Regions from separate parts of the Paenibacillus sp. SRL342 genome, predicted to be linked through region 2. Evidence: riboswitches for the same ligand, from Rfam matches in the RefSeq annotation. Region 2 holds a riboswitch; the other holds the start of a gene.
The links. A riboswitch is a leader RNA that binds a small molecule or an ion and turns the genes downstream of it on or off. The one in region 2 is predicted to bind glycine.

Region 1 (15,066 bases), 2.3 Mb from region 2:
CCGCTGGAAATAAATAAAAAATGGCTCATGCCGGATTCGTGTAGAATGAAGTCACCACAACAACCACCATGAGCTACAGACATCTTAGCATAATTGAGCGCAGCAAGCTCGAAATCCTCCATCGGCAAGGTCAGAGTTCAAGAAGCCTCGCAAAAGAATTCAATCAGTCAGGCATCGTCTGTGATGTGGAGGATAGCCGTGGAAATATCGGGGTCATGCTGCGGGGACGCAAAGTCAAAATCCATAAGAAACGCCTGACCCTGCATATATCTGCCGATGAGCTTTATCCGGGTGAAGATTATGACTTGGACATTGTGCTAGAAACAAAGGAAAATCGAAAGAAACGTAAGTTGATGGGACGCAAACATGTGGAAGGCCTCCAAATCGAATTACCGCCTGAAGAATAGCCGATGGGAGAAACAGATGTAGTGAACTGGAAGTCATATATACACAGTGAAATCCATAATCAGAAGCACATTTCTGTTATACTGGGACCAGTATGTTTAACTTCAGCTCGTAGCTATTCCACAGGGAGGGAAGAACTGTATGTCTGCAGAACAAGACGATCAAGAGCACATCCATATCGATGTTCTTGTCTGCCCATTATGCGGGGAAGCTAATCGCTGTTCCTATGCCGCAGGACATCCTCATTCGGAATGCTGGTGTAACCGGGCTACTTTCCCCGAGGGTGTGTTTGACCGCATTCCGCCAGAGCAGCGCCGAAAATCCTGCATATGTCAACGCTGTTTGGACGACTATGCCGATAAACGCCAACCAAAAGAAGAGCCACACAGTTAATAACTGTATGGCTCTTCTTCATTATGCCTCATCAATACTGTTAGCTTGCTACCACTGTTCTTACATTTGGTTATACTGGGCAACAGCCTGTTCAAGCACCGGATGATGCTCATCCATGGACGTATAATGGTGGAGCGCAGCTGTAATCCCCTTCTCGCGGATCATGTCCTGTAGTTCAACTGCTTCCGGATCATCGGAGACATCGAACTTGCAGGCTGCTGCCATACCCATAGCCAGATAAGTCGTATCAGTTCCATCCGCATATGCCTGAAGGGCCGGGCGAACCAGACGATCATTTGGGGACAACTTGCGCAGCGGGGAACGACCAACACGAGTGACCTCATCGGTGAGATACGGGTTGACAAACCGTCCCAATATTTTGACAATATACTGCTCATGTTCTTCCGGGTTGAATGCAAAACGCTTCACCAGAACTTTTCCAGTTTCCTGCAAAGCACCGTAGACAATCGATTTCACCTTCTCGTTGGCAATAGCCTTTTGAATCGTGTCATACCCGTGCACATTACCGATATATGCTGCAACGCAGTGTCCTGTATTAACAGTGAACAGTTTCCGTTCGATATACGGCTCCAGATCATCGACATATACAATGCCCTCAACCGGTTTGAATGCAGGAGCCATCTGGGAACGATCAACTACCCACTCGTAAAAAGGCTCAACCTGTACATGCAACGGATCTTCATGATGCTGAATAGGCACTATCCGGTCTACGGCTGAATCTGGAAAATAAACATACTGATCTGCAAGGGAACGTACTTTTTCATCAAGCAGAGCATATACATGCTCTTTCAATTGTGTGCTGGCTCCAATGGCGTTCTCGCAAGCAATAATGTGAAGAGGGTTTTGAGCAGGACCGGAATTCAGTCTTTTCTCAAGTCCCTTCGCAATCCCTGGTGCAATATGTTTTAACACGCCCACACCCACTGCGGTTGTAATCAGATCAGCTTCCACCACAGTTTGGGCAACCGTTTCTAGCTGAGTCCCATCGATTGCGTTTACACCTGTAACGGTCTCCTGATCCTTGCTCTCGTTAGCCAGTTCCACCGTGTACTGTCCCTGCTCCTGAAGAGCTGCTACCAAGTCCTGATTCACGTCGGAGAAAATCACCTCATACCCTGCACGGGAGAGAATCAATCCAATGAACCCACGTCCAATGTTACCTGCGCCAAAGTGTAGAGCCTTCATAGTTCCATTTCACTTTCCAGAATAGCGATAACTTCTTCGGCTGTTTTCGCCAGACGCAGGGCCTCCATATTCTCATCCTCAGCACAGATCACCGCAATGCTAGTCAAGATCTCCATATGTTCCCCGCCTTGAGCCGCGATACCAATGACCATATAAGCCTTTTCTTCGCCAAAATCAACACCTTGTGGATACTGAATGACAGAGATACCTGTGGATAAAATGAAAGCTTTGGATTCCTTTGTACCGTGTGGGATCGCAAGGCCGTTCCCTACATAGGTTGAGACAATCTCTTCACGTTCAATCATCTTCTCAATGTAATCAGCGGTAATATGTCCCGCATCCTTCAGAATCTGTCCTGCCATGCGAATCGCTTCGTATTTATCCTGAGCCGTCGCATTCATGATGACTTTATCTGTTGTTAACATACTCATAATGGTTGACCTCCAATTTCGGTTTTACTGCGATAAAATCCAACGAGTTCCTGGGACAGGTAATGAATGAGTTCATCCCTGATTCCCTTTTCCAGCAATGTAATCATTTCTTCCTGTAATAACAGGGCGCTGATCTCACTGAGAACCTCCAGGCTTTCCTTGGATAATTCTCTGGGACCGAGCATCAAGAGGACATGGGTAACTCCTGCCGGATCATCCGGCGTACGAAGGAGTGGCTCAGTGAGCTGAAACAAGCTAATGGACGGCCTGTAGATCCCCTCACTGCGTGTATGAAACAGCGCAAGTCTTGTGCCGGGAATCTTCTGACTCCCCACTGCCTCACGTGCCTCCAACCGTTTTGCGACCTCCTCCGGTTCCCTCAACACACCAGATCCATGGAGTACGTTGCACATCGCATACACCGTTTTATAGAATCCGATATCTTGGTTATCCAGCGGATACACCTGAAACTTTCCAATAATTCGGACGATCTCAACTAAAATAGCTTCCATTCCGTCAGGGTCAGAATAACGACTTGTCGTCTGAACCTCTATTTCACGGGGCTTATTATGCTGTTGTTGTAATGTTGTTGTTCGGATAAAATGACGCAGACGTTCGCTCTCTTCCGCCGTAAGCAGTGGACTTACTTTGTAATACTGATGCTCATCCATCGGCAGATCAACAGTGGATAAGACCAGATCATATTGATCTGTAGGCATCCGGGCAGCTTCATACCAGGACACGCTGTCCATGATCCGAATTTCGGGAATCTCCTTGGATAATCGGCTGGAAAGCATGCGTGATGATCCGATTCCGCTTGTACACACGATGATGGCCCTGATCTCCCGTTTCAATGCACGTAACCTCTCGATGGAAGCGCCAAAGTGCATGACTAAGAAACCAATTTCCTCATCCGGAACGTCAGTACCTGGCCAAGCTTGATGCACGGATTGTTTGACTTCTTCGAAGAGTGAATCATAATCCTTGCGAATCTGCTGCAGTAGCGGATTACGAATCATCTGTTGCCCTTCAATTCGCTCCATTACAGGTTGCATATGACCAAGCAGACCTTCACGAAGCAACCGATCCTCATGAAAGGCATAATGTGTTCTCGCCTGCATCTGATCAATCAGTGAATGTACCCTGTCCAGTAATATCAAGTCGTCTATTGGCAACAGCCGTGAAGAGTGAATCCGCTGCTCTGTCTCAATTAATAGTCTGTGAAAATAAGCTTGCTCATCTTGGGAGAATGTCAGTCCCAGTTGGGTGGATAACACACCACACAAGCGGGAAGCCATATAAGGTGGAACCTTCATCTCATCTTGCTCTGCAACTTTATCTCCCGTGTTCTCTTGTGGAGACATACGGCCAATGCCAAAGCCTTTACGAATACGTACAACCGCGACGGATAATTGAATCAGCAGCTTCATGTATTGGCGTTCCGGGATGTTCTCCAGCCATTCGATGTCTGGTTGCCATAACGCATTTTCGACCGTAAGCACATCACCGTGTCCAATCATATCCAACAGTTTTTGGTTTACGACGGAGCCCCCTTGTTCTGGCTGTCTTCCGAACAGGTCGGACTCATCCAAAAATTCGAGAGCAAGTGCAGCTATGGCTGTGCGATGAATTTTCTCACTTCCGTTAATCTTGACGCCATATCCACGTCTGCGAACCAGCTTTAGTCCCGCCTGACGGATCCGTGACTCCAGATCGTCCAGATCCGTGGTTACGGTGGATACGGTCACTTTCAGATCCGAAGCCAAGGCGAGTAACTTTACAGGCTCCGGTTCATCCAGCAAGATGCAAAGCATGAAGAGCTTACGCTCTTCTGGCGTAAACTCTACATATTCTTTACCCTCTAGTTGCTTGCGCAATACAGCCAGATCATCGGAACTGGCATCGATTCGGATACCGGTTCCTGATTTTTTTTCCAGCCTCATGCCCAAAGGTTCAAGCCATTGTTCAATCATTTGCAGCTCCCGGTGAACCGTTCGGGTACTGACCTTTACTTCAACGGCGATTTCGCCGGCAGTGACTTCATGTGGATGCTCCAGCAGAAACTCCACGATTTCACGTTGTCTTTTGGTAATACTCATATCTCAGCCTCCGGCTCAGGGAAAACGAATGCGTGCAATTACTTTAGACGTTCAACGAGCGCATCGTATTCCGGGCTTTTTAGGAAGTTGTCGATGGATATATGTTCTGCGTTCGGCGCTACGGAGCGGGCACGATCGGTCAATACTTGTTGTGTAATTACCACATCTGCATCCGGTGGGATATCACTGATAGCCGTATTGGTCACCGTAACGTCAATCCCCTCTGCCTTCATCTTCTTACGTAGAATGGAAGCGCCCATGGCACTCGACCCCATGCCTGCATCACAGGAGAAGACAATTTTCTTCACATCTGTTTTCACTGTAGAAGAAGCCATATCTGCGACTCTGTCTGCTTCACGTTGATTAGCCGTAATACCAGCGTTTGGCACGGTTCCTTGACTCTTCATGTCTTTCATCCGACTGGATGCGGACTCCAGATCTTCGTCTTTTTGTTTACCCGTTTTCAGCAACACTGCTGCAACCAGGAAGGATACAACTGCTGCTACAAGCACCCCTGCGAGCATCGGCAGGTATCCACCTTTTGGTGTTAAGAGGAAATACGCGATAATACTACCCGGTGATGGTGCCGAAACAAGTCCTGCTCCAGTGAGCATGAATGTTAATGTACCTGCGACGCCACCCGCAATTGCGGCAAGAATCAGAATCGGTCTCATCAAAATGTAAGGGAAGTAGATCTCATGAATTCCCCCGAAGAAATGAATGATAACAGCACCCGGTGCAGAAGATTTGGCCATTCCGCGTCCGAAGAAACAGTAAGCAAGCAAGATACCAAGTCCCGGACCCGGGTTCGATTCAAGCATGTATAAAACGGATTGCCCTAATTCTCTTGCCTGATCTGTTGCAATCGGTGTCAGAATCCCGTGGTTGATTGCATTGTTCAGGAACAATACTTTACCTGGTTCAATGATTAGATTGACCAGCGGTAACAAGCCCAGATTCATTAAGCCTTGTACCCCGGCAGACAATACTTTGCTAATCGCTTCTACAGCAGGCCCGATGCCCAGTAGCGCAAAAATCCCCAAGATCCCGCCAATAATACCGGCTGAGAAGTTGTTAACCAGCATTTCAAATCCGGCTCTAACTTTACCTTCAATGGATTTATCAAACTTTTTAATGATCCATGCTGCCAGTGGTCCGGCAATCATGGCACCGAGGAACATTGGAATATCACTACCCACGATGACCCCGATGGTCATAATGGCACCCACGACACCACCGCGCTGACCATGCACCATCGTACCCCCGGTGTAACCAATTAACAGTGGCAGCAAATATTTGATCATCGGATCGACTAGCTGGGCAAGCGTCTCGTTAGGGAACCAGCCTGTTGGAATGAACAGAGCCGTAATTAATCCCCAGGCGATAAATGCGCCCATATTCGGCATGACCATACCACTCAGGAATCGGCCGAAGCGCTGAACCCCTACCCGTAGCCCACCTTTGGAATTGGACGATTGGTCCAAATTACTCATTGTATTATCCTCCTTGGATCAAGTGATTATGATTTATGAAAGGGGTATCATTTCTCCCCTGTTGTAATCCTAAGCGAGAATGCTCTCCTGTTCAATGAAATGAAAGCGTACTTTCGTCATGAACAATGATGACAACATTAGGTTATGTAATCGTTTTAATCGATGCATAATGACTCAACCCCTTGATACACAAGGCTTTTTCCGCCTATGACTTTTATCATTTCCAGAATCATTTTCTAACCTATAGCTTGGTCCAATCAGGTGATTTACATCCACAATCTGCTTCAATCCACATTCAAAACCATTCTTGGAAAGCACAAAAAACCCGTGCAAGCATCAGGCTCACACAGGTCGAAACAATATGAAGCTCATATCATTTGGTTATAAAATATATGTTAATAAGTACAAGTTCGTTAAAACTATTCTTCCGTATGTTTCCGATACGCGTCTGCATTCATCAATGTAGACAATGCTGCTGTCAGATCTCCCTCAACACGAATCTCAATCATCCAGCCTTCCTCGTAAGGAGAGCTGTTCACAAGTTCAGGGGAATCCTGCAACGAATCATTAACTGCAATAATTGAACCTGTGACGGGAGAGAACAAGTCCGAAACCGTTTTGACCGATTCGATCGTTCCAATGCTATCTTCTGCTTTTACATTGGTTTCAAGGTCAGGCAGTTCCACAAACACAATGTCACCCAGCTGATGCTGTGCGAACTCGGTAATGCCAATACGTACAGTATCCTCCCCTACGGTTTGCACCCATTCATGCTCTTCACTGTACAGGAAATCACTTTTCAATTCGCTCATCGATATCCGCCTCGCTTTTCATTAAATGAGTGCATGCGTTCTTTGACCTTAACCTTTTTCCCAGAACATAGCGTATGATATTTATGAATCAAATGTCAATATACCTCACAATTTATTTACTGAACACCTCTAAATCCTGTAACCGGATTACACTCTTTCTTCATATACTGGTGAATATTAGAATAGTAAGCGCACTCTTTATAAATACACGAACAATAACATAGAAAACAGATTAAATATTCGGTTTTAAATTGTTATCTATGATATCGTTCTTGACATCGGTAGTGGATTCACGTTTTAATGAAAAGAGTAAATATGTTTATTGGACTATGTAATACCCGCGGATGAATGTAAAGGGAGAGATTACCCGTGACACCCGATTCGGGATGTACATGAGGTAACGCCGAAGGAGTAAACCACCGATAAGCGGAGGTGAATCTCTCAGGCAAAAGGACTTTTACGGGACGCAACTCTGGAGAGCATCTATTCGCCCTGTGCGGGCGTTATGATCACCCAAGGGGAAACCTGCTGCACAACGCAGCGGGGTAACTCTCAGGTACAAGGGACAGAGCCTTAGAATACAGCGTGCTACTTGGCATGCCGATTCTTTGGCCTGTCCTTTTCCTTTTTCCCAAAAAACGAAAAACAGGATGTAGAACGGCGCTGCCATAGCTGCCTTACCATACTTATGTGATGAAATTATCTAGCTGGAAATTTAAAAATACCCTGGTTCATTGATCCACGATTGTATATCCGGCCGGCTCACGGCCCATGACGAGGTGATTTGATGTCCGATTTGCTTAGAACACCACTCTTCCCACTGTATCAGCAATACGAAGGCGTACGGTGCATTGATTTTGGAGGCTGGGAGCTTCCGGTACAATTTAGCGGAATCCAGAAAGAACATGAAGCGGTACGCGAGCGCGCGGGACTGTTCGATGTATCCCATATGGGCGAATTCACGGTACAGGGTGAGCAGGCTGAAGCGTTTTTGCAACAAATGATGACCAATGATGTGACCACGCTGGTTCCCGATCAAGCCCAGTACACCCTGATGTGTTATCCAGATGGCGGTGTGGTGGATGATCTGCTCGTGTATAAGCTGGAAGATCAGCATTATATGCTTGTGGTTAACGCCTCCAACATCGACAAGGATTGGGCGTGGCTGCAAGAGCACTTGATTCCCGGCGTAAGCATGACCAACGATTCGGAGCAGACGGCGCTACTCGCCTTGCAAGGTCCACTGGCTGTAGACATTATCGGAAAAGTTACAGATACGGATGTAAGCTCGATTGAACCGTTTCGTTTTGTGCAGGATGCTGAAGTATGTGGAGTAAAATTACTGTTGTCCCGTACCGGTTATACCGGTGAAGATGGCTTTGAGCTATATGTTCCTGCAGATCAGGCCGCTGTGGTCTGGAATGGGTTAATGCAAGCCGGTGAAGGTCACGGACTTGTACCCACAGGCCTCGGTGCTCGGGATACACTGCGCTTTGAAGCAAAGCTCCCTCTGTATGGACAGGAATTGTCGGCAACTATCTCTCCACTCGAAGCTGGCGTAGGTATGTTTGTGAAGCTGAATGCCGGACCTTTTATCGGACACGAAGCCTTGTTACAGCAAAAAACTGACGGGCCCGCCCGCAAACTGGTCGGCATCGAAGTGTTGGAGCGCGGTATTCCCCGCCCCCACTATCCGATTTACGCCGAAGGCGTACAGATCGGTGAAGTGACAACAGGCACGCAATCACCTACATTGAAGCGTAATCTGGGGCTTGCCCTCATCGACAGCAAATACGCTGCGCTGGGAACCCCGCTTGAGATTGAGATTCGCGGCAAGAAATTAAAAGCCGAGGTCGTGAAGACCCCTTTTCATAAACGGACACGTACGTCGAAGACACCTACTCAAGGAGCTGATCAAGCATGAGCAAGCACCGTTACATTCCCATGACTGAGCAAGATCAGAACGCCATGCTCGCAACCATTGGTGTGGGTACGCTGGAGGATCTGTTTCAGGACATTCCGCAGGAGATTCGTTATCAGGGCGAGCTGCCCGTATCCTCCAAACTTGATGAATATGCGCTGACACGTCACATGTCCAAACAAGCCGGCGCCAACGCCAATTTCGAAACACACGCCAGCTTCCTCGGCGCTGGCATATATGATCATTATGTTCCTTCCGTCATCAATCATGTCATTTCCCGTTCCGAGTTTTACACTGCCTACACACCTTATCAGCCTGAGATCAGCCAAGGTGAACTACAGGCCATTTTCGAATTTCAATCCTACATCTGTGAATTAACCGGTATGGCTGTAGCCAATGCCAGCATGTATGACGGCGCAACAGCTTTTGCGGAAGCCGGTAATCTCGCCGCAGCAGCAACTCGTCGCAAACAGCTCATCGTATCCCGTACCGTTCATCCGGAAGCCCGTCAGGTATTGCAGGCATATGCGCACGGACTCCGTCTGGAGATTGTCGAGATTGGTTATAAGGATGGCGTCACTGATTGGGATGCCCTGCAAGCAGCCATATCCGACGATACCGCTGCTGTCATGATCCAGAGTCCAAACTTCTTTGGTGCCGTGGAAAATGTAAAGCAGGCTGCCGATCTGGTGCATGCGCACAAGGGCCTGCTCGTTGTAAGTGCCAACCCGCTATCGCTGGGTCTGCTGGAAGCCCCAGGCAAGCTGGGTGCCGACATCGTTGTAGGTGATGCGCAGCCCCTCGGCATCGCCGCTTCACTCGGCGGTCCGACATGCGGATATTTCGCCGTGTCCCAGCCTCATATGCGCCGAATTCCTGGCCGAATTGTAGGCCAGACCACGGATCGCAACGGCAAACGTGGTTTTGTACTCACACTGCAAGCACGTGAACAGCATATCCGCCGCGAAAAGGCGACATCCAACATCTGTTCCAACCAGGCTTTGCTGGCACTCAGCGCATCTGTCTATATGTCCATCATGGGGAAACAAGGAATGATCGATGTAGCGGATCTGAACCTGCAAAAGAGTCATTACACCCTGAATACATTAACTGTGATTCCTGGAGTTAGCCTTACTTTTAATGCACCAACATTTAATGAGTTTGTTATTCAGCTTCCTGAGGGAACAGACGTGGATGCTCTTCAATTGAAACTGCTGGATGCGGGCTTCATTGGTGGTTACGAACTTGGACGTGATTATCCAGAGCTTGCCGGACATATGCTGATTGCTGTTACCGAACGACGCAGTAAGGAAGAGATTGACGAATTCGCACGAGCATTGGAGGGATCGCTGTGACTCAGGAAACGACGACAACGACAACATCGGTACAGGGACAATCGGAAACAGGTACCTCTGTCTCCACTTCGGTTCAACCTGAGACGGATACAACATTTAGTGCACAGACCTTATCTCCTGCTCCGGAACAATCATTGATTTTTGAACTCAGCAGCCCGGGGCGTGTCGCTTATTCCTTGCCAGAATGTGACGTTCCTCGTCAGGCCGCCAATACGTTGATTCCCCGGGAAATGCTCCGTTCGGAAGCAGCGGCACTGCCGGAAGTGTTCGAGATAGATGTTATTCGACATTATACTGCGCTATCCCGTCGCAACTTCGGTGTAGATAACGGATTCTACCCACTGGGCTCTTGTACGATGAAATACAATCCAAAGATTAATGAGGATGTTGCACGTTATAACGGTTTCGCCAAAATCCATCCGTACCAGCATGAATCCAGCATTCAAGGTGCTCTTGAACTGTTATATACGTTGCAAAACGACCTTGCAGGTCTGACAGGTATGGACGCTGTGACTCTGCAACCAGCCGCTGGTGCCCATGGAGAATGGACTGGACTTATGATGATTCGTGCCTACCACGAAGGTCGTGGCGAACAACGTACCAAAGTCATCGTGCCCGATTCATCTCACGGGACCAACCCGGCAAGTGCTACCGTTGCAGGATTTGAAACTGTGACGATTCCATCCCGGGCAGACGGACTAGTTGATCTGGATGCACTCCGTGCAGCCGTCGGTTCGGATACGGCGGCATTGATGCTGACAAATCCGAATACACTTGGTTTGTTCGAGAAAGACATTCAGGAGATTGCATCCATCGTACACCAGGCTGGTGGTTTGCTATACTACGATGGCGCGAACTCCAATGCCATTATGGGCATTACCCGTCCGGGTGATATGGGCTTTGACGTGGTGCATCTGAACTTGCACAAAACGATGAGTACGCCTCATGGCGGTGGTGGACCTGGCGCCGGACCCGTCGGCGTGAAGAGCCGTCTGGTTCCGTTCCTGCCTAAGCCGATGGTGATCAAAAATGATGACGGTATGTATGCATTCGATCGTGAAGGCGATCAATCCATTGGCCGGGTGAAAGCCTACTACGGTAACTTCGGTATATTGGTACGTGCCTATGCTTACATTCGCACCTATGGACCGGAAGGCTTACGCCGTGTCTCTGAATGCGCGGTACTGAATGCCAACTATATGATGGCCCGTCTCGCCCCTTACTACGAGATTCCGTATCCGGGCGTATGTAAACATGAATTTGTCATGTCTGGACGGGGGTTGAAGCAATATGGTGTACGCACACTTGACGTTGCCAAACGACTGCTTGATTTTGGATATCATCCACCAACCGTGTACTTCCCGCTCAACGTCGAAGAATGCATCATGATCGAGCCGACAGAAACCGAAAGTAAAGAAACGCTGGATGGGTTCATTGATACGATGATACGGATTGCCAAAGAAGCGGAAGAGACACCAGAATTAGTCCTGAACGCACCTTACGGAACACCGGTCACCCGTCTGGATGAAACCACCGCCGCTCGCAAACCTGTACTGAACTGCGCTTGCAGTTAAAACTAAGTGAGTTTCTTGTCCATGCTCTTGCTGATGTTAACTACACCAGTGAGAGCATTTTTTGGTTAAACATTACAGGACTTTTCCCTCGTACTCCCCTTTATTTCCTATACATCTACGCAACAAAAAAAGCCGGTATCCACAATGAATCGCGGATACCGGCAATATCGCTGCATCAATGCAGCTCATTATCGGAAAAAGAAAAAACCTCAAATCCGGAGGAAACCCCGGCAAAATTACGCTTGAATGCTTTGAACCAATTCAACAACTTGTTCAGCCGTTTGCATATCCAGAGCTTTAGCAGCCAATTCCTGCATATCCGCACGGGACAACTTGGTGATCTGACTACGAGCTGGCAGAATGGAGGTTGCGCTCATGCTGAACTCATCCAATCCAAGACCAAGCAACAATGGAATTGCTGTTTCGTCTCCTGCCATCTCACCACACATGCCAACCCATTTGCCTTCACGATGCGCTGCATCGATAACCATTTTAACCAAACGCAAAATGGCTGGGTTGTAAGGTTGGTACAGATAAGCCACTCGTTCGTTCATACGGTCAGCAGCCATTGTATATTGAATCAGATCGTTTGTTCCGATACTGAAGAAATCCACTTCTTTGGCAAATTGATCCGCCAGAACTGCAGTCGAAGGAATTTCGACCATGATTCCGAGTTGAATGCTGTCAGAAACAGTAATACCTTCAGCAACCAGCTTGTCTTTCTCTTCGAGCAAGACAGCTTTTGCTTCACGGAATTCACCGAGTGTTGCGATCATCGGGAACATGACACGCAGGTTTCCATGTACGCTTGCACGCAGCAATGCACGCAATTGTGTACGGAAGATATCCAGACGGTCCAGACACAGACGAACTGCGCGGAAGCCGAGGAATGGATTCATTTCTTTTGGCAGATCCAGGTATGGAAGCTCTTTGTCTCCACCGATGTCGAGTGTACGAACAACAACAGGTTTACCTTCCATTTTTTCCAGTACCGCTTTGTAAGCATTATACTGAATGTCTTCGGAAGGGAGCTTGTCTCTGCCCATGTACAAGAACTCGGTACGGTACAGGCCTACAGCCTCGCCACCGTTCTCCAGAACACCCGTTACATCATTTGGTGTACCGATGTTGGCTGCAAGTTCAACATGAACGTTGTCCACCGTTACCGTTGGCTCATCACGAAGTTTTCTCCACTCTGCACGTTGTGCATCATACTGTTCCTGTTTGGCACGGTATTCAGCAATAACTTCATCAGTAGGGTTAACCAGTACGTGACCATCCAGACCGTCAACAATGATCATATCGCCTTGTTTCGCTTGAGCCAAGATGTCCTTGGTTCCAACAACAGCTGGAATCTCAAGAGAGCGAGCCATAATCGCCGAGTGAGAAGTACGACCACCAATGTTGGTTGCAAAACCTTTAACAAATTGACGGTTCAGTTGAGCCGTGTCGGAAGGTGTTAGATCCTCCGCAAGCACGATCACTTCTTCGTTGATCTCAGCCGGACTCATGAAGTCGATACCAAGCAAGTGATTTAGCACACGTTTGGTAACGTCACGCATATCTGCAGCACGTTCCTGCAGGTAAGCACTCTTCATGTTCTCAAACATGGAGATAAATTGCGATGCCGTTTCGTTCAAAGCAAATTCTGCATTGATCATGTCATCCGCAATTCTAGCTTTAACCGGATCAATCAGTTCCGGGTCATTCAAAATGAGCAAATGCGAAGCAAAAATCTCTGCTTTTTTCTCGCCAAGCTCTTGTAAAGTGCGCTCTTTGATCGCCTCAAGCTCAGCCTGGGATTTACCCAGAGCTGAGTCGAGTTTCGCGATCTCTGCGTCAACGTCGTTAATTTGGCGTTTTTCTACAGAGTAGTCAGGATGCTCCAAGATAAACGCCTTGGCGATAGCAATACCCGCCGAAGCCGCGATCCCGGAGACATTAAGCATTAATTTCGCCCAACCCTTCGTTAACCATAACGTCAGTCAAAGCTTGAAGAGCTTCAGCTTCGCCTTCGCCTTCAACGATGATGTTGATGGTGTCGCCTTGTTCCAATCCGAGAGAAAGAACACCCAGAATGGATTTCAAAGTTACTTTTTTACCGTTAGCTTCTGCAAAGGATTCTGCACCTTTGAATTTGTTTGCTGTATTTACCAGGGCTGTCGCCGGACGTGCGTGGATACCATCTTCGTCTGTAATTCTGAATGTTTGTTGCATTACAATCATCTCACTTTCAGTAGTTTGGTTTAGGCATTGCATATATTTACACTTGCTTGCCATTGTCGTAACACTTCTTATTTTATCTCAATGATTGGCTGTTCGCCAACTTTCAGCACTCCGCTCTTCTTCAGAGTTACTGTGGAGCCCTCTGGCAGGTTGGTGAAAATAACTGGTGAAATGATCGAAGGAGCGTTTGCTTTGACATACTCCAGATCCACTTCCATAATCGGCTGACCTGCCGATACCAGATCACCTTCCTGTACCAGTACGTTAAAGCCTTGACCTTTCAGCTTCACCGTATTAACACCTATATGAACAAGCACTTCCTTGCCTCCATCGGACATGATGCCCACGGCATGTTTGCTTGGAAATACATTAAACACTTTACCATACACAGGAGAAGTTATCGTACCATCATGTGGCAAAATTGCGAATCCATCACCTGTCATTTTCTCAGCAAAGACCGGATCAGGTACATTTGTAATGTCCAGCAATTCACCATTGACTGGCATGACGATATCCTCAGCAACGATGCGCTCGCCTTGCTCACCTTGTGCCTTCTCCTCTTCAGGAGTTGGTTTGGCAGCTGCTGGCGTTGGTGCTGGTGTTCTTCCTGCAATAATATCCTGCATTTGAGATTTGATCGTGTCAGAACGTGTTCCGAAGATGGCTTGAACATTATTACCCACTTCAAGTACACCAGATGCACCCAATTGTTTCAAACGATCTTTTTTCACATTGGATTTCTCATTAACTTCAATCCGCAAACGAGTAATACAAGCGTCCAGATGTTTGATATTCTCTTTGCCACCAAAAGCTTCGAGAATGTTATGGGGCAGATCATCCGTTGAACCAGAGCCTCCGCCAGATTCGGTTTCAGGCGTTGCATCCTCTCGTCCAGGTGTCTTGAGATTAAATTTGCGAATGATAAACCGGAAACCGAAGTAATAGATCACCGCAAGAATCAATCCGACAATAATAACGTCCCACCAAGGTGTACGGTTCGGAATAATCCCGAAGATCAGGAAGTCAATGAACCCACCGGAGAAGGTCATACCGATCTTTACACCCAGAATTTGCATGGTCATGAAAGACAAACCTGCAAAGATACAGTGTACTGCAAACAGGATTGGTGCTACAAACAGGAACGAGAATTC
Region 2 (15,066 bases):
CTGGTTAATGCTTGCCTTCCTCATTGTAATGCTGCTGCCTGTCGCTGCTGGGTGGGCGCTGTACTCCCTGTATAACTATTACAATGATCAGCGTGCCGTAACGGAATATGTAGAGTTGTCCAGACAATTGGCTCCTATTGAACTGGCTTTATCTGACCCGGGACTGTACCAGCTGCACTCGCCTGATGCTTTCGCTGCACTCTCCGAATTGGAGAATGGTCGGGTGAACTTTGATCTGTATTTACCAACAGGGATTCGGGTGTACACATCAGGGGGGAGTACATGGTCTGCTGGAGCTTACACCGTTGGGGGGGCGGAGCTGTATCGTAATTTGTACAACTTACAGATTCGTCATCGTACATTCTCGTTGAAGAAACCCGTATGGGAAAAAGGTGAGTTGGTGGGCATTTACGAAATCGTTATGCTGCGTGGAGATTGGCTGGAAGGCATATCCTTGCGGACTACCTGGGTCATGAGTCTCGCTGCTACTTTCTTTATCCTGTTATACGGAACAGTGCTGTGGCTACTATCCCGAAAGCTCTTTCGGCCGATGAAATATCTTATAGAACGAATGGAAGCTTTTGCACGGGGAGAGGCTTCTACGGATGTGGTACCTGTTCGTCATGATGAAATGGGCATCTTGCTCCAACAGTTTGATGCAATGCAAGACAAGATCAGACATACTCAGGCCGATGTGGAGAGGGAGCAAAAAGAAAAAGAGCTCATGATCGCCTCGTTATCCCATGATCTGAAAACACCGTTGATGTCCATTAGTGCCTATACGGAAGTACTTAACGGTGATCGTCAACTGAAACGCCTTGAAAGGCAGGAATATCAGGATGTGCTGCTCGGAAATGTGGAGCGGATGAAACAGATGATTAGTGAACTTGAGATGTATACGGCGCTGGGTTCCAGTGAATCGGAGATGGCCATGGTTAAGGTGGAAGGTGAAGAGTTTTTTGATATGCTGCTTGGGAGCTATGAGGGACTTGCCGAGCGTGGTCAGATTGACGTGAAGATGGATGTCCGCACAGATCAACTGTACCGAGTTCATCCCGAACAACTGATGCGCCTGACAGATAATCTGATAAATAATGCACTACGCCACACAAGGACGAACGGTGTAATGGGACTAGGGGTTATTGCTTCAGATTGGGAGCTTCCTGAATGGATTATTCCTTCGCTTAGAGCTGAATTGGATAACTACAGGGCGGGAGCAACATTGATCATAGTACAAAACGAAGGTCCTGCTATTCCTGAAGAACAGCTCATTCGTATCTTCGAACCCTATGTTCAACACCAGAATCAGGAGGAGAAGACGTATGCAGGTGGTTCGGGATTGGGATTGAGTATAGCCAAACGGGTTGCAATAAAGCACGGAGGGGATATGCGCATGTGGTCATACGAAGGATATGGAACGCTGGCAGCATGCCGATTGCCTGAACATGGAGAATGTAAACGCAGAGAGGGTGGATAAGATGATGAAAAAAGGATGGATGATGCTGGGTACTGCTGTGTTGGCAGGCGCCCTGCTTGGAGGTTGCGCGGAGAGGGATATGCTGGCTATGTCAGGAGATGAGATGATTGAGAAGGTTGTCTCAGCAGAAACAGAACCCGCCTCGTATTATGCAGAAGGTGTGATGAAGATATGGGCGGATGACAAGCTGACTAACACGATGCAAATTAAGGAATGGGTAGATGGTGAAACCGGACGAAAGCGCACGGAAACATCAGAGAATGGCAATGTCAGTTACGCAGTTAATGATGGAAAGAAGATTATCATATATGAAAAAGAAACAGGGGCAGCATATTCCATGGATGCATCATCCGTGTCACAACAACCTAATCAAACCCAGAAGCAAATATTGCTCGATCAACTAGAGCGGTTACGTACTACGCATGATGTGAATATGATGGGACAGGAGAAACTTCATGGACAGGACGTCATTCATATTGAATTGACACCAAAAGAAGAAGGCGCATTCTCCATATCTTCAGAGTATTGGGTAGATCCCAAAACGTGGATGATTGTCAAAGTAAACAGCGCGTATGGGGATGGAAAATCAGAAATGGTCTATGATCCGATTCAGTATGACCCTGAATTCACAAAGGATACTTTCGTAATTGACATCCCTAAGGAGGTCGATGTGAAGGACTTGAACGATATGATGCAGAATTCCGAAGTGAGCCTAGAGGAAGCGGAAGAAGCGTTGGAACAGCCGTTCCTACAGGACATGAGTGGAGAATTCGAACTATCACGGATCGAAATGTCTACATTGCACGGTGAGCTGAGCAGAGATGAAGTAACCTTGTATTATGTAAGTAACGACAAGGTAGAAGTCAGCCTGACGGTATTCAAGATGCCAGAAGAAAATGTGGACGATACACTAATGCCGGATGAAGCCAAGATTAAGGTTCGTAACACCGAGGGTTCATATATGAAGAGCATTCGGAACATATCATGGAGTGAGAATGGCTTGCGGTACTCTATCATGGGTGAAAACGAAGGATGGACAAAGGCAAAGCTGCAAGCTTGGGCGGAAGAACTGACCCTTCCCAAACCGTCTAGATGAGCTAAAGAATAATAATAAGGTTGCCGCAGAAACGAAGCGGCAGCTTTTTTTGTATATTCTCCTTTTGATGTGGTGGATATCTGGCAAGAGGGCAACTTCACGTTTACAGTTCAATATGCATATTTATAGAAGACAATCTTGATTTGGTGATGGAGGCAGGAGAAGGGGGCATCGCTGGATGGCTGTTTTATCAACAGGGCCAATTGAAAATAATATAGTGGTGGGAAGCGGTGAGCGTCCTACACAGAGAATTACAGTGAAATTAGACAATTGGAGTCTCACTAGTTTCTCTACCGTTCTGGTTCAAGGCTATTATTTGAATGGTGTTCGCACACTATACGTTGAGGAATTGTTTAATGTTTTGCCTAACCAGGTTATAACAAAAGACTTTTATGCAGATTTGGATGCATTTGAGTTTATATTTATCACAGGTGATGATACGGAGGATGAAGTTCAGATTTCCGTATGGGGGAAAAACGAGAACGGTCAACTGGTAACGGCACATCGTTTGGTGTCTGAGGAATTGTTAGGAGCGAACCCCGGTCTAGTCGGGGTAACGGGTGCGACTGGAGCTACAGGGACAGCAGGGGTTGCGGGAACAACTGGTCCTACAGGGGTTACAGGTGTTACAGGACTGACAGGAGTTACTGGTCCTCCTGGAGGAACTACGGGATCGACGGGAGAGACCGGTGTCACTGGGACCACGGGAGAGACAGGATCTACCGGAGTGACAGGAGTCACGGGCGCTACTGGAAGTACGGGGACCACAGGAGAGACAGGGCTTACCGGAGTGACGGGTGTTACTGGGAGTACAGGAATAACAGGAACGACTGGAGTCACCGGGAGCACAGGGGAGACAGGGTCTACTGGAGCCACAGGTGTCACCGGTAGTACGGGAATAACAGGAACGACTGGGGCTACAGGTGCGACAAGCGTAACGGGTGCGACCGGAGTTACTGGAGATACGGGTGCGACAGGCGTGACGGGAGCGACCGGAATTACTGGAGATACAGGCGCGACAGGTGTCACGGGAGCAACTGGAATCACTGGAGATACAGGCGCGACAGGCGTGACGGGAACGACCGGAATCACTGGTGAAACGGGTGCAACAGGCGTCACAGGCGCGACCGGAGTTACTGGAGATACGGGTGCGACAGGCGTGACGGGAGCAACTGGAGATACTGGTGCTACAGGTGCAACAGGGGTTACGGGAACGACTGGAGATACAGGTGCGACAGGAGTAACGGGAGCCACCGGAGTCACTGGTGATACAGGTGCGACAGGTGTCGCGGGAGTTACTGGTGATACAGGTGCGACAGGTGTCACGGGAGCGACCGGAATTACTGGTGAAACGGGTGCAACAGGCGTCACAGGCGCGACCGGAATTACTGGTGAAACGGGTGCGACAGGTGTAACGGGAGCAACTGGAATCACTGGAGATACAGGTGCGACAGGTGTAACGGGAGCAACCGGAATTACTGGTGAAACGGGTGCGACAGGTGTCACAGGCGCTACGGGAGTTACTGGAGATACGGGTGCGACAGGCGTGACGGGAACGACCGGAGCCACTGGAGATACGGGTGCGACAGGTGTAACGGGAGCAACTGGAATCACTGGCGAAACGGGTGCAACAGGTGTCACGGGAGCGACCGGAGCCACGGGTGATACGGGTGCAACAGGCGTGACAGGAGCCACCGGAATTACTGGAGATACAGGCGCGACAGGTGTCACGGGAGCGACCGGAGCCACCGGAATTACTGGAGATACAGGTGCGACAGGCGTCACAGGCGCTACGGGAGCGACAGGACTGACGGGAACGACAGGGGTCACTGGTGTTACAGGAGCGACAGGACTGACGGGAACGACAGGGGTCACTGGTGTTACAGGAGCGACAGGACTGACGGGAACGACAGGGGTCACTGGTGTTACAGGTGCAACCGGATTGACAGGAACAACAGGAGTGACTGGTGTTACAGGCGCAACGGGAGTAACAGGAGCGACCGGAGCTACTGGTGCTACAGGTGCCACAGGTGCTACGGGAACGACTGGAGCTACTGGGGTAACTGGTGCGACAGGAGCAACGGGTGCTACGGGATCAACTGCAGCTTCGGCTCCGGCAGACTCTTCCTTGTTTGCTGATAGCCAGACCGCGGCGTTGGGTCTTTCATTAGTAGCTGAAACGACGATTCAGACACTTAATGTACCTGTAGTAGCAGGCCAACGGGTGAAAATAGATAATAGTACGCAAGTGGCTGTAGTTGTAGGTTCGAACTGGAACGTTGCGTATAACATTAATCTGAGGCGAAACGGAGTGTTGATTAATCAATTGCAGATCTCCAGAACAGGGAATGCTTCCGGCACATTAAGGTTTCTTTCCTCCAACACTTACGTGGATACTGCCCCGGCTACAACGACTAACGCATACACGATAAGCATCCAATTTACAACCACTACAAGCGTCACTAGTGCCTCAGCGGAAGTGAGAAATATTAATGCTATTCGCTTCAGCTAAAATAGACATCGAACTTATGATAATTACACGTCACTTTTGTTGACATATATGATATTGTGCATTACTCTATGGGTATACTTGATCAAAAATTTAGATATATACCCATTCGAATCGAATTAAAATAATACAGCGGATGATAACGAGCGGGAGAGATCTGGGTTAGCTGAGCACAATGGCTAGTGTCCAGGCACCGAAGGAGCAAGCTGCTGCGCACCCGATGCAGTCGTTAATCTCTCAGGTAAATGTACCATCGTTGGACGCAACTCTGGAGAGTGCGCGAACTGCGCCACCCAAGGGGTATATGATCAGTCTGCCCGGTGACTTTGTCTGTAATTGCAGGCAGTGCACCTTGTCGTGAGACACTACTGATCGTGAAACTCTCAGGTATCGAGGACAGAGAGAGGGCCTAAGGCCTTCTTCTGTCCTTTTTTGATGTCATCATACCCTAAATAAGGGTCATTGTGGATGGAACTCCTGGATCGAAATGACGAATACATTTTACAAAATTGAATCATGATTAATAATGGAGGGTTACAAGGTGCGATTTAAAGATGTTTTCTCAATTATTGGTCCGTCGATGACGGGGCCTTCAAGTTCACATACAGCTGGTGCAGCAAGGTTAGGAAGAATTGCTCGTCAGTGGCTGGGATGTACGCCAGATCGTGCCCGGTTGACGTTATACGGTTCATTCGCTGATACGTATCAGGGGCACGGAACAGACCTGGCACTGATCGGCGGTCTGCTGGACTATGTCACAGACGATCCGCGTATCCCGGATGCGGAGCGATACGCAGAGGAAGCGGGCATGGAGGTTGAGTTTTATACAAGTGGCCTGCCTGCTCCTCATCCAAATACGGTCAAAATTGAGTTGTGGCATGGAGAACGTGCCTGCTCCTTAATCGGTGCATCCATTGGTGGTGGCAGTGTATCAGTGCATTCGATGAATGATTTTCGTGTTCAGATTAGTGGTGAGTTCCCAACACTGGTTCTGCGGCATGCGGATAAAGCGGGCGTACTCGCGTCAGTGACGTCCACGATCAGTTCATCCGGGGTTAACATCGGGTATATGCAGGTGGACCGGAAAGCCCGTGATGGCGAAGCACTCACCGCGATGGAAATGGATGGTGTGCCTAATCCTGATATGCTCAAGCGTCTAAAGGAGCTCGACCATGTGCTGGACATTCGTGTTATCGATTTGAAGAGAGGAGTTGATTCGGATGCGGTTTAAACATTTGCACGAACTGAATACGATCTGTACAGCAGAATCCAAAACCATCGCTCAGCTGATGATCGAGGAGCAGGTTCAGGAGACCAATACACCGGAAGCGGATGTTGTGAAGCAGATGTCTGAATATTATCAGGTGATGAAGGAAGCGGTACGCAAAGGGTTAACGGAAGATACTACATCACGCAGTGGGTTAACGGGTGGAGACGGTAAAAAAATGGCCGAGTACATTCGCAAGGGTGAGACTTGTTCAGGAGATGCTTCCGCACTTGCCATGGCGTATGCCCTGTGTGTATCTGAAGTGAATGCCTCCATGGGCCGGATTGTGGCAACACCAACAGCCGGTTCCTGTGGTATTATCCCGGGTGTGTTTATCAGTTCACAGGAGCGATTTGGCTGGACGGATGAACATTTGGTGAACGGGTTGTTCTGTGCGGGAGCAATTGGTTATGTTATTGCCAACAATTCATTTATCTCCGGGGCCCAAGGTGGCTGCCAGGCGGAAGTGGGTTCCGCTATCGGCATGGCTGCGGGTGCCATGGTTGAACTGCGTGGAGGTACACCGGAACAGGTCGTTCATGCCGTTGGTTTGGCGTTAAAAAATACACTGGGCCTTATCTGCGATCCGGTCGCAGGCCTTGTTGAAATCCCGTGCATCGTCCGTAATGGACTGGGTGCAGTCACGGCGCTGGCTGCGGCTGACATGGCCCTGGCCGGAGTGCGTAGTGCTATTCCATCAGATGAAGTCATCGACGTTATGCTGGAAGTAGGCAGTGCGATGCCGAGCCGCCATCGGGAGACAGCCCAGGGCGGGTTGGCCCAGACGCCAACCGGCCGCAAAATGATGCAAAAGCTGGCTAAACCAAAGGCAAAGCGTGCAGAGCCTGAGCCGGAGTCGAAGCCAGCAGATTCTGACACAACTACAAGTGGGGCGGACAATGCTCAAGTGGACAAGGATACTCAGGTTTAAGCTGAACCGGGACCACCTATATATAAATCAGTGACATTATTATGTATAACGGCGAATACAAAAATACAAAAACAAGCGTCCGCGAACCCGAATCCGGGTTATGCAGGACGCTTGTTTTATGCTGCAGATGAAGCGAAGATAGGCTACTTAGATGTGGCTCAGACGTATGTGTATTATAACTCTAGTCCTGGCTCACAGCCGTACTTAATACGGCATATCCATACGCGGGCAGTTCAATGGAGAGTACGCCATCTTCCTTGGCGGTACGATGGTTTCCGCCGAATAACTCGGTCCATTCCTCGTCACCGGCCTCCAGCTCGACAATAGCCGTCTCTTCTGATCGATTGAACAGAACCAGAATTCGTTCCTCCTTACTTTGCCGCTCCAATACCAGTTGGCTGCCATCGGGACGAGCCTGCAGAAAACGAACGGTGCCTTCTGCACGCAGGGCAGGATGAGCATGACGCAAGGAGATCAGTTTCTGATAAAAGTCGAACAACTCTCGGTCCTGCTTCGCTTCATCCCATTCCATGCATTTACGGCAGCCCGGATCATGTTCACCGTCCATGCCAATCTCGTCTCCGTAATAGATGCATGGCGCACCCATGTAACTGAACTGGAATAACGCAGCCAGCTTCATCTTGCGCTGGTCGCCTTCACACAGCGTGAGCAGCCGCGGGGTATCATGGCTGTCGAGCAAGTTAAACGCCACTTCGCTGGTCTGGAGCGGATAACGGGATAACTGTCGCCCGATGGAGTTTGCGAATTGTTCGGCGTGCATTGTATTTTTCACAAAGAAAGCATTCACGGCATCGGTAAACGGATAGTTCATGGATGCATCGAACTGGTCACCTTGCAGCCAGGAAGAAGACTCGTTCCATACTTCGCCCAGAATGTAGGCATCCGGATTAGCCGCTTTGACTACACGGCGGAAATCACGCCAGAATGCATCGTCCACTTCGTCTGCCACATCCAGCCGCCATCCGTCCGCACCCACTTCCTTGATCCAATACTCGGCAACCTCCAGCAGATAGGCCTTCACCTCGGCATTCTCCGTATTGAGCTTTGGCATATGCGCTTCGAATCCGAAGGTCTCATACGTTGGAATGCCATCCTTCACGTCCAGCGGGTATTCGTGTACATGGAACCAGTCCTTGTATTTGGATTGCTCTCCGTTCTTCTGCACATCCACAAACGGCGCAAATGTCTTCCCGGAATGGTTGAACACAGCATCCAGAAGTACGCGAATTCCACGTGCATGGCACAGCTCGACCAGTCTTTTCACGGTGTCTGCGTCACCAAAGTGCCGGTCTACCCGCAGATAGTCCTCGGTATCGTATTTGTGATTGGTGGTGGCTTCGAAGATGGGTGTGAAGTAGATCGCATTAATGCCAAGATCGCTGATGTAATCCAGATGGTCGATCACGCCCTGAAGGTCACCGCCGAAGAAATTGAAAGGTGTTGGCTCACCGCCCCACGGCTCTACCTTTTCCGGACTAATATCCGGGTTGCCGTTGGCGAATCGTTCGGGAAAAATCTGATAGAACACCGCATCCTTAACCCACGCAGGGGTTGTGAATACAGCTCCGGCATGAATATAAGGGAACTGGAACATACGACCCGGATCGTCCGGTTCTTCTTCCTGGAAGCCCGTCTCGGTCATCCAGATCTGTTCGTCTCCGTTTCTGAGCAGAAAAGAGTATTTCAGTCGGTGGTAGGGAGGTTTCACCTCACCCTCGTAATAATCGAACATGGAGTCAGAGGTGAACTTTGTTAAGGGAACCAGCGCTTTGGTTGCATCCCACGCATATTTATCCCCGGTCAGGGCATGTACCTCGGTCAGATCATTCTTTTTGGCACGCAAACGCAGATGGATTGTATCTTGGTCATAGGCATAGGCCCAGTTTCGTTTCGGTTGATGATAGATGGCTTCCAGCAGCATAATGAATTTCCTCCCGTCAGGTGTGGATATAGTATGTACTTGGTAGACTTGATTAATATGACATTCCCCACGTTAATGAATACGCTATAATTAGAATGTGTGGTAACGTAAAGGACTTCAACATTGTTTCAACAAGACATGAATCCATATGTTATAGACAACTTTTATCATGATGATGCTCAGTATCATTAACCCAATGAGGGCAGAAAGGAAACGAATATTCGGATGAAAACCAAACTGTTATATATTGAAGATGATACGGAAATTGCGACTTGGGTCAGAGCCGATCTGGAGGAGCGCGGTTATGAGGTGGTATGGCTCGGCAGTGGTGAAGGTGCAGCGGAGGCTGCTATCGGTTGCTCACTCATTATTCTGGATGTCATGCTGCCCGGGCTGGATGGATTTACGGTGGGTCAGCGACTGAAAAAAGAGCATCCTGCGGTGCCGATTGTCATGCTCTCGGCCAGAACGTCCATTGACGACAAGTTGCACGGTCTTGATTTTGCCGATGACTATGTGACCAAACCATTTCACCCCGATGAACTGGCTGCCCGTATTGAAGTACAACTGCGGAAGGCGGGAACTGCGGTCTCATCGGATACAGCCCTGAAGCTGGATCATCTCTCCATCTATGAGAAGGACAACCTGATCGTGAATGAGGAGACGGGAAATGAGATTATTTTATCGGGAAAACAGTTCCACATCTTCGCCTACCTGCTACGACATATGGGCATGATTCGAACGAAAGAGCAGATCTATGAAGCCGTCTGGAATGAGCCCTATCTGGATGGGGACAAAACTTTAATGGTACATATTCGACATCTACGCGAAAAGTTGGAGCTTGATCCGGCCAATCCTGTAGTTATTCAGACGGTCCGCGGTGTGGGATATCGTGTGAAGAAGCCATGATCCGCTGGTTCAGCAAACGGAAGATCATGAAGGGAGAACGAAGCATGGATCAAAAGCAATCCGGGGGGCGCAAGCTTCGCTTTGGGCGGTCCTTGATGTCCAGATACATCCTCCTGATCTTGGCGGCTGTATTATTTGTGCCCGTTGTGCTTCCGATCATATCCGTTATATATATTGTTGTAGTGAATAACACGGACACAAATAAGAACCGAGCTGCACCTTACGGTGATGTTACCCGGATCAGTAACCTCTGGTCACGTGAAGCGAGGAACCTGGATGGTGCTTCGGATGAAGAGATCAAGGCCCGGTTGGAGCAATTACATGGCTCGTATCCCAAATCTTCCATGTATCGTGTGAATGTGAGCGGTGAAACCCTCTTTATTCTTGGGGGTGAAGATGTAACACTTCTGAAATCCACGTCGCCGGATGGCAGGACAGACACGACATTGAGATGGTCACTGGATTCCGGGCAAACGGCAGAGACTCATATTCCATCCTTATGGAATGTAAACAATACAGTGCAATTCATGAAAGAAGCTTCCTTTCGCGATCCACTGACCGTAGTTGCATATATTGGCGGAGATGAGCAGGACAAAGGACAGGGATTCATCATCATTGAAGTGCCGCGGTCACTTCTGCAAATGAATCAGAGTAACTGGCCGATGGAACTTTTGTATCTTGGTATCGTAATGACCCTCATCTTTCTGATCTTCATCATTATGTCGATTCTCTTCTTCGCACGGATTCGCAAACGACTTATTCGTTTGCAGACGGCCATGATGACCACAGGCAAGGAAGGCCTCCCGCTTCCGGTAGATATCCGACGGTCAGACGAGATCGGTCAACTGGAGGAATCCTTCAATCAGATGGTTCATCAACTATCCGACAGCCGCCACCGTGAACGCGAGGAAGAACAATTGCGCAAACGTCTCATTGCGGGGCTTTCCCACGATCTGCGTACCCCGTTAACGGTGATTCGTGGACATATGCATGCTTTGCACAAGGAAGAGCTGAGCGAGCAAGGGGACCGTTCACTACATCGCATGGAAGCAAAGATGGAGGACCTCGGCGGGCTCATTGACAACATGTTATCCTACAATTTGCTCACAAGTGGGAAATATACACTGAAGCTGGAAGAGAAAGATATACTGCGGATCGTCAGGGAAACGGCGGCTGCCTGGTACCCGGTCTGGGAGAAAGAACAATTTGAGATTGATATTGACCTGCCAGAGGAACCGCTGATCTGGCAAATGGATGAACAGGGCATGCGCCGTATTCTTGATAATTTGTTCCAAAACGTGATCCGTCATGCCGCCAGCGGGAAATATATTGGTATATCAACTCAGGAGATTCAGGGTGAGACGGCCATCGTTATTCAGGATCGGGGTCCGGGAATGCAACCGAATTCCGACACCAAAGGCACAGGTCTAGGTTTATCCATTGTAGACCTGTTGATTCGTGAGATGGGTCTGCGCAAGCGGGTAGACAGTTCCGATACGGGTGTCCAGACATATATCTACAGTGGTAAGGGAAACAGGGAAACAACAAACCGCTGAAATAGCTTTTTTAAACTAAACTTAAACTAGAGACTACTTTGGCTTTAACCTTGGAAGGTTACGATAGTTCCGAGGTGATCATACAGTGAGTGAAAATATTATTCAAACAGCGAATTTATGGAAAACATACCGGGACCGTGCAGCGGTCCGTGAACTTGATCTGCATATTAAAAAGGGAGATATCTACGGCTTCCTCGGTCCCAACGGTGCCGGCAAAACAACAACGATTCGCATGCTTCTCGGCTTGATTAAACCAACCAAAGGCGTGATCCGTGTCTTCGACAAGGACATCCGCAAGGATCGCATGGATATTTTGCGCCGTGTGGGTTCCTTGGTCGAATACCCATCCTATTACGGACATCTGAACGCAGTAGAGAATCTGGAAACTTTGCGCCGCATCATCAATGTACCCAAATCAAGAATTGCTGAAGTGCTGTCCATTGTAGATCTGACCAAGGATGCCAAACGTTCAGTGAAGGGGTATTCCCTTGGGATGAAGCAACGTCTGGGTATTGCCAGCGCTTTGCTGGGTGAACCGGAGCTGCTGATTCTGGACGAACCAACGAATGGACTTGATCCTGCCGGTATTCAGGAGATTCGGGAACTGATCAAACGCATGCCTCTGGAACATGGCATTACCGTTCTGGTTTCCAGCCACTTGCTGAGTGAAGTCGAACAGATGGCAAGTCGTGTTGGTATAATCCGTGAAGGGAAGATGGTGCTCCAGGATACTATCGCAAGTCTGCATAGTCAGACGGGCAGCTCTATCCGGTTAACGGTTTCCGAGCCGGAAGAGGCTATGAAGCTGGCGAGAGAACAGGGACAATTTGGTCAGCAGCAAGGTTCTGCGTTAACGTTCCCTTATATGGATAACAGTTCAGTGGCACTGCTTGTGCGCCGATTAATTGAGCAGGATCATGATGTGTATCGTGTAGAGGAACAACGTCAGTCGCTGGAAGATCTGTTCATGCGGGTCATTGGCGAGGGGGCTTCCATATGACCGGGCGTGCATTATCGTCAGACTGGCTCAAGATTCGGGGGAAAGGGATCTGGTTTCTTGTTTTTCTGGCCCCTCTTGGATTGACAGCGATGCAGGCGCTTAATTTTGGCTTACGGCTGGACTATCTGAAAGAGCAGTATGCAGATAACCTGTGGGGCGGATTATTGGGCAATGTGGTTGTCTTTGTGCCCTTGTCTCTGATGCTGGGAGCAACCATTCTCAGCTCCATGATCGCTAATGTTGAGCATGAACAGGGATCGTGGAAACAGTTGCTCGCGATGCCCATTCCCAGACCAGCCGTGTATTTAGCCAAGTTCCTGCTTGCTTGTGTGCTGCTGGTGATCTCCTGCCTGCTGCTAACCGCAGGAATTGTGGGTCTGGGTCTGATCCTCGGATTCCATGCCAGCGAAATACCTTGGACACATGCGATCAAGCTGGGGCTATTGCCTTTAGCTGGTGCACTTCCGGTGTTGTCACTGGAGTTGTGGCTCACGATGGTTAACAAGAATCAGGCGCTTCCCGTCACCCTGGGCATCGTTCTCGCGATAACGGGTATGTTCTCACTCAGTATCTCACCGAGCTTTCCGCTCGCATGGGCACAGATGGCCTGGAATGGGCCTAATCCATACCTGTATGCAGGCATGGGGGCAGGTCTGGGGTTATTAATCCTGTTGCTGGGTATGGTGCATTTTAGCCGGAAGGATGTGGCCTGATATGAGCTTTGCGACAACGTACTTCCGAATCTTGTCCGCTGAACGATTGAAAATGAGCAAATCGCCCATATGGCTCCTGATTCTGCTGAGTCCACTCATTGCGCTGCTCATCGGACTGTTGTCCACTCCATCGGGAAATTGGCAGGTATTGATGACTACGATGGTTTTCCTGCACGGATTGTTATTGTTACCGATGCTCACTGGCGTGTTTACGTCCTTTGTCTGCCGTTTCGAACATGCAGGTGGAGGGTGGAAGCAGATGCTAGTTTTGCCGCTCACACGTTCAGGTGTATATGCAGGTAAACTGACGATTGTACTCATGCTTCTGGCGGGTACGCAAGTATTGTTGCTGATGTCCATTCTGCTGGCAGGCATGATTCACGGCATTACGATGCCAGTACCTTGGGGATTCTTGGTAGGCAAACTACTGCTTGGGTTGCTGGCCTGTGTACCCTTGGCTGCCCTGCAGATGTTCGTTTCATTGGTGTGGAGCAGCTTTGCCGCACCGCTCGCACTGAATTTTGCACTGACCATACCGAATATTCTCATTGTAAACTCGGCGACATATGGGCCGTATTATCCATGGGCACAACCGATGATTCTGATGACACCCGTGGACGGCGGAGGTTTCGGAGCCTACAACGTGCCACTGATGACGATGCTGGCGGTTGTTGGAGGCAGTGCTGTTATTTTTATTGGAATCGGCATGATGTATTTTGCGAAAAAAGAAATCTGAATAATTCGTTACACACTTGGTTATCGTAGATCAAAATCCTCTTAAAGCAAAACATGCAAACTCCATTGTATGTAGGCTTCAGGAGGATTTTTTCTAATGTCTGACCCACCCATCATGAATGGTCAACTCGCTAACGAATCTGAGGAGTCTTAATCAAGGATTTGAAGTGATCTCAGAAATCTAAGGAACCTGAGACATGTTATATCCAATGAAACAACTGATTGCAGCGTTTATGACAGGAGATTATGGGGATTAACGTGTCTGATGTTCTTTAAAATTTACAAAGGGCGCATGGACGCCAAATAAGATGTCCTGAGTTCTTTAGAAAATCGTTTAGTCACAGCTGACTTGAAATTGAACTTCAAGCTTGTTAGAGGCTTACTTGATCCTTATAAATTGTCTGCCTTTGAAGACACCTCCTGAGTAATATCAAAATTCCAAGTATTACCTCACACATCATGTGAATTGAATCATAGATTGTAAGCAAAATGAGACGAGAATCTGGTAAAATAAAAAAAACTGTTTCTAGGTTGGCTTACATGGTTATTCGAGGGTAGGCCTATTTCTAAGGAACTAAAAAGATTCCTGTTGTTAGATGTAGATATCGGCTGAGAAAAGAGGGGTAAGCCTTGGATGTTAATAAAACGGAAACCCTGAAGCGCATTATTTCTGAGGGAAGTTCTTACCAATCACTGTTTTTTAACCATCCGGATGCCATTTATGTAATGGATATCCGTGGAAACTATATTGATGCTAATCCCTCGGTAGAGCGGATATCAGGGTATACACTGGATGACTTGATTCGTATGAATCAGAGTGAGATCTGTCCTCCGGACAGTGAAAATTCACGCAAAGAATATATTAAAGAGGTACTGGCTGGACGTTCAGTCAGTAATCCCATTACTTTTTATCATAAAGATGGTTCCCTGA

Region 1: it holds a riboswitch for glycine, as region 2 does, so the genes downstream of both, gcvT (glycine cleavage system aminomethyltransferase GcvT) here and sdaAB (L-serine ammonia-lyase, iron-sulfur-dependent subunit beta) in region 2, are expected to answer to the same signal.

Annotation. Positions count from the first base shown of each region.
Region 1 covers NZ_OZ481790.1:5,471,591-5,486,656, forward strand. The annotation lists partial or broken gene AC4E8D_RS24100 (helix-turn-helix domain-containing protein) at 69-167, shown strand; partial or broken gene AC4E8D_RS24105 (endonuclease MutS2) at 162-407, shown strand; gene AC4E8D_RS24110 (cysteine-rich CWC family protein) at 547-798, shown strand; gene AC4E8D_RS24115 (mannitol-1-phosphate 5-dehydrogenase) at 859-2,004, opposite strand; gene AC4E8D_RS24120 (PTS mannitol transporter subunit IIA) at 2,001-2,435, opposite strand; gene AC4E8D_RS24125 (BglG family transcription antiterminator) at 2,432-4,534, opposite strand; gene AC4E8D_RS24130 (PTS mannitol transporter subunit IIBC) at 4,573-6,027, opposite strand; gene gcvH (glycine cleavage system protein GcvH) at 6,447-6,839, opposite strand; glycine riboswitch at 7,184-7,306, shown strand; glycine riboswitch at 7,310-7,410, shown strand; gene gcvT (glycine cleavage system aminomethyltransferase GcvT) at 7,627-8,763, shown strand; gene gcvPA (aminomethyl-transferring glycine dehydrogenase subunit GcvPA) at 8,760-10,115, shown strand; gene gcvPB (aminomethyl-transferring glycine dehydrogenase subunit GcvPB) at 10,250-11,689, shown strand; gene ptsP (phosphoenolpyruvate--protein phosphotransferase) at 11,926-13,638, opposite strand; gene AC4E8D_RS24160 (HPr family phosphocarrier protein) at 13,631-13,906, opposite strand; gene ptsG (glucose-specific PTS transporter subunit IIBC) at 13,984-15,066, opposite strand, start outside.
Region 2 covers NZ_OZ481790.1:527,240-542,305, forward strand. The annotation lists gene AC4E8D_RS02545 (sensor histidine kinase) at 1-1,477, shown strand, start outside; gene AC4E8D_RS02550 (LolA family protein) at 1,479-2,573, shown strand; gene AC4E8D_RS02555 (beta strand repeat-containing protein) at 2,752-5,085, shown strand; glycine riboswitch at 5,220-5,344, shown strand; glycine riboswitch at 5,349-5,484, shown strand; gene sdaAB (L-serine ammonia-lyase, iron-sulfur-dependent subunit beta) at 5,624-6,313, shown strand; gene sdaAA (L-serine ammonia-lyase, iron-sulfur-dependent, subunit alpha) at 6,303-7,280, shown strand; gene AC4E8D_RS02570 (alpha-glycosidase) at 7,462-9,222, opposite strand; gene AC4E8D_RS02575 (response regulator transcription factor) at 9,448-10,131, shown strand; gene AC4E8D_RS02580 (HAMP domain-containing sensor histidine kinase) at 10,176-11,687, shown strand; gene AC4E8D_RS02585 (ABC transporter ATP-binding protein) at 11,773-12,687, shown strand; gene AC4E8D_RS02590 (ABC transporter permease) at 12,684-13,400, shown strand; gene AC4E8D_RS02595 (ABC transporter permease) at 13,402-14,136, shown strand; gene AC4E8D_RS02600 (PAS domain-containing hybrid sensor histidine kinase/response regulator) at 14,766-15,066, shown strand, end outside.